DNA from 2 places in the Halomonas sp. 141 genome. Region 2 is predicted to be linked to the other one. Evidence: predicted binding sites of a transcription regulator. Region 2 holds the regulator's gene; the other holds the start of a gene.

Region 1 (2,378 bases), on a different contig from region 2:
CTGCGGGCCAGTGATCCACTGCGACTCCCCTGAGCCCATGGCCGTTCGACCATCCAGGCTCATCGCCATTTTCAAGCGCACGAACGGACGCCGTGACTGCATGCGCAACACGAACCCGGGATTGAGCGCCCGTGCATCCTGCTCAAGCAGGCCCACGTGAACCTCGATACCGGCAGCTCTCAAATGCTCTATCCCCCGCCCACTCACTTGCGGATTGGGGTCCCCCATGGCCACTACCACGCGCCCTACACCGGCATTGGCCAGCGCCACGGCACAGGGGCCGGTACGCCCGGTATGGGAACAGGGCTCCAGCGTCACATAGGCCGTGGCGCCACGGGCCTGTTCCCCTGCGGCTGCCAACGCATGCACTTCGGCATGCGGCTCACCGGCGCGTAAGTGGTAGCCTTCGCCCACGACCTGCCCTTCGGCCGAACGATCGTAGCGGACGATGACGCACCCCACGCGGGGATTGGGGTCCGTGGTATACAGGCCCTGGCGGGCCAGTTTCAGGGCGCGGGCCATGAAACGGTGGTCTGCAACAGAGAACAGGCTCATCCTTCAGCCTCTTTCGACGCGGGCCCACTGGCAGCGTCATCGCCAGGCTCTTGAGCAGGTTCCTGAGACAGCCGGTCGATTTCAGCCCGAAACTCGTCCAGATCCTGAAACTTACGATACACCGACGCAAAGCGAATATACGCCACCTGATCCAGGCTGCGTAGCGCCTGCATGACGGCCTCGCCCACGTCACGGGCATTCACCTCGCGGTCACCGCGGGCGCGCAGGGATTGGCGGATACGCTCCACGGCGGCTTCGATGGCTTCCGCGCTGACCGGGCGCTTTTCCAACGCCCGCAGCATGCCAGCTCGTAATTTAGCCTCGCTGAAGGTCTCCCGCGAGCCATCCGACTTCACCACCCTGGGCATGATCAGCTCCGCCGTTTCATAGGTCGTGAAGCGCTCATGGCAGCTTGCACACTGGCGACGGCGACGCACCTGGTCACCGTCGGCCACCAGGCGTGAATCCGTTACTCGCGTATCGTTTGCACCACAAAAAGGACAATGCATGGCAGTCAACCTATTGTCGGCACGCACCCTCAAGTGCGCTCAGCGTGTCAGCCCCGTAGATACCAGCCGTGCCAACGGGCCGCCTGCTATCTCTTGTTTTGTAAGCTATTTTAAGAACTCTTCAAGGATCGTTGGGTAAACCATCCCACTACCGCTTGTCGTGCCTGCAAAAGCAGGCGTACTCATGACTTGTACGTCATTTCGCACAGTATTCTCCTATATTGTAACGATTTGGCACACAAGCTGCAGCGTTTGTCGAAGGTTGATTGAAAGGAGGCACCCATGACGGCATTTGAGCTCAGGCTACAGCGTTACTTGACCCACCTGTACGGCGAGCGCGCAGGGGAAGTACAGCGGCGCCTCGAACAGCATTTGGCACACTTCCGACCGCTGCTTCCAGCGGCGCCTTTATCTGCTGAGCAGAGCGGCATTGCACCAACATGGAGCGAAAAGGATCAGTGGGTCATCAGCTATGGTGACTCCATCGTGGCAGACGGCACGCCCCCACTGGGCGTACTGAACCACTTTCTGCAGCGCCACCTGGGCGAGACGATCAGCGGGGTGCACGTGCTGCCCTTCTTCCCCTGGAGCAGCGACGACGGTTTTTCGGTCATCCATTACCGGGAGGTCAACCCCGAACTGGGAGACTGGTCGCATATCCGTGACCTGGCCAGCCACTATGACGTGATGGGCGACCTGGTGCTCAACCACGTTTCCCGTGAATCGCTGTGGTTCGTGGATTACCTGACCGGCAGCCTGCCGGGGCGGGACTACTTTATCGAGGTGGACCCTGACACCGATGTTTCTCAGGTCACGCGGCCACGCAGTAGCCCGCTGCTCGTGCCTGTCTCCACCCGCCGGGGCACACGCCACCTGTGGGCCACGTTTTCGGAAGACCAGATCGACCTGAATTTCGAGAACCCGGATGTCCTGCTGGAATTCGTCGGCATCCTGCTGTTTTATCTGCAGCAGGGAGTGAGGATCATCCGCCTCGATGCCGTGGCATTCTTGTGGAAGCGGCTGGGCACGGCCTGTATTCACCTGCCCGAAACCCATACCGTGGTGCGCCTGCTACGCGCCATCGTCGATGAGATCGCCCCCGGCACCTTGATCATCACCGAAACCAACGTGCCCCACGCCGAAAACATCAGCTATTTCGGCCTCGAACGCCTGGCGGAAGGCCCGCCGGACGAAGCGCACATGGTATACCAGTTCGCGCTGCCCCCGCTGCTGCTGCACACCCTCACCCGTGGGGAGGCCAGCACCCTGCAAGGCTGGCTAGCCAGCCTGCCGGTGCTGCCTGAACACTGCACT
Region 2 (2,378 bases):
ATATTGGCGTCCTCATCACCGACCACAACGTGCGTGAAACCCTGGATATCTGCGATATTGCCTATATTGTTGGCGACGGACACATCATAGCCAGTGGAAACCCCCAGGAAATTCTCAATAACCAGAAGGTGCGCGACGTCTACCTGGGCGCCGACTTCCGCCTTTAAATAATGGCCCACGAAGACATTTTATTTAGTGGCATGCTTATTGCACTTGCACCAAACGGAGAGTCGCTCTAGGGTGGAGCTTTCTGATTAACGAGTGGTTCTCAGATGGTCATGAAAGCTTCTCTTCAACTGCGCATCGGCACACAGCTGACCATGACACCTCAGCTGCAGCAGGCCATTGCGCTGCTTCAGCTATCGACGCTGGACCTTCGTCAAGAAATTCAGCAGGCGCTGGATGCCAACCCCATGCTCGAACAGGAGGATGAGTTTGGCGAACAGGCGGTCAGCGAGCCTCAGGAAGCCGAGTGGGCAGACAGCATTCCCAACGAGCTCTCCGTGGACAGCGACTGGTCCGACACCTACCAGGACATGGGCAGCGCGGGCGGCAGTAGCGAAGGCCCGGACTTCGAGCGCCAGGCGGCCGGGCAGAGCCTTCACGGGCACTTGCTCTGGCAACTGGCCATGACCGACTTCTCTGCGCGTGAGCAAGCCATTGCCGAGAGCCTCATCGATGCGCTGGATGCCAACGGCTATCTGACCCAGCCGCTCAACGACATCCGCGAGGGGCTCAAGGCGCAGGGCCACGATGGCCTGAGCCAACGCGAGGTCGAAAACACCTTGCTGCGCCTGCAGCAGTTCGAGCCTACTGGCGTGTTCGCCCGTGACCTGCGCGAGTGCCTGATGCTGCAGCTGGCCGCGCTACCCGAAGACACTCCGCTGTTGATGCCCGCCAAGCGTCTGGTACGCCAGTTTCTCGAAGCGCTGGGCAAGGACGACATGCGCCTGCTGAAACGACGCCTGAGCCTCGATGACGAGCAGCTGGACGATGTCATTCGTTTAATCCGCAGCCTTGACCCTCGCCCCGGAAGCGCCTACGGCGTCACCGACGACAGCTATGTGACGCCGGACCTGGTGGTACGTCACGATCACGAGGGCTGGCATCTGGAACTCAACCCGGAAGCGCTGCCTCGGCTACGTATCCAGCCCGACTACGCCAGCCTGATCAAGCGCGCCGACAAGAGCCAGGACAACCAGTTTTTGAAAGAGCACCTCCAGGAGGCTCGCTGGCTGATCAAGAGCCTGTCGAGCCGCAACGACACGCTGCTGCGCGTGGGGCGCGAGATCATTGCCCGCCAGATAGGCTTCCTCGAGCAGGGTGAAGAGGCCATGAAACCGCTGATTCTGGCCGATATCGCCGAAGCGGTAGAGATGCATGAATCGACCATCTCCCGGGTCACCACCCAGAAATACATTCATACCCCGCGCGGGGTCTTCGAGCTCAAGTACTTCTTCTCCAGCCAGGTCAGCGGCCAGGAGGGCGGCGACAGCCACTCCAGCACGGCCATTCGAGCACGCATCAAGAAACTGATTCAGGACGAGCCGCCAGGCAAGCCACTCTCCGACAGTCGCCTGGTCACCCTGCTGGAAGAGGGTGGCATTACCGTGGCACGCCGCACCGTCGCCAAGTACCGAGAGTCGATGGGTATACCTTCGTCGAGCGAGCGACGCCGTTTGCGCTAGTTAAACGCTCTTGCCCAACAAACTCGCGGCGAGGGCTTTGCAATGGCCCAAAAAGGGTTACAATCGAAGTACAGTCCGATGGATAAGGAGCACGTCAATGCAAGTAAACATCACTGGTCATCACGTTGAACTGACTGACGCCTTGCGTGACTACGTAAACGAAAAGCTGGAACGCGTTGAGCGTCACTACGACAACATCACGACCGTCCAGGTCACCTTATCTGTCGAAAAGGAGCGCCAGCAAGCGGCTTGCACGCTGCATGCCGCAGGAGCAGACCTGCATGCGGAAGCGCAGGATAATGACATGTACGCGGCCATTGACGCCCTGGCGGACAAAATCGACCGTCAGCTGGTAAAACACAAGGAAAAAGCACAAGCCCGCGCCCAAGGCGCTGGCGTGCGTTAAACCGATGACGTTGGAAACCATACTCCCCCCGGAGCGCGTGCTGTACGACGTGCCCGGGGGCAGCAAAAAAAGGGTGCTGGAGTTTTTCAGCACCTTTATCGCTCAGAACACGCCCAGCCTGGACAGTCAGGAAGTCTTCAGTCGCCTGATTGGCCGTGAACGGCTGGGCAGCACTGGTATCGGCAATGGCGTAGCCATCCCCCATGCACGCAGTCCTCACTGCAGCACGCCCATTGCTGGCTTTCTCAAGCTAGCCGAGCCCGTCGACTTCGATGCCATCGATG

Evidence for each region. Region 2 encodes sigma-54, which starts transcription at its own class of promoters, with help from an activator protein. Its sites were predicted from a motif close to TGGCACNNNNNTTGCTNT; they were not measured.
Region 1: the regulator sigma-54 is predicted to act here: its motif matches at 1,297-1,314, upstream of CWI66_RS12250 (sugar phosphorylase).

What each region holds. Positions count from the first base shown of each region.
Region 1 is NZ_PINZ01000028.1:29,002-31,379, forward strand. It holds gene ribD (bifunctional diaminohydroxyphosphoribosylaminopyrimidine deaminase/5-amino-6-(5-phosphoribosylamino)uracil reductase RibD) at 1-555, opposite strand, end outside; gene nrdR (transcriptional regulator NrdR) at 552-1,064, opposite strand; gene CWI66_RS12250 (sugar phosphorylase) at 1,347-2,378, shown strand, end outside.
Region 2 is NZ_PINZ01000002.1:99,942-102,319, reverse strand. It holds gene lptB (LPS export ABC transporter ATP-binding protein) at 1-167, shown strand, start outside; gene CWI66_RS01825 (RNA polymerase factor sigma-54) at 273-1,688, shown strand; gene hpf (ribosome hibernation-promoting factor, HPF/YfiA family) at 1,786-2,094, shown strand; gene ptsN (PTS IIA-like nitrogen regulatory protein PtsN) at 2,099-2,378, shown strand, end outside.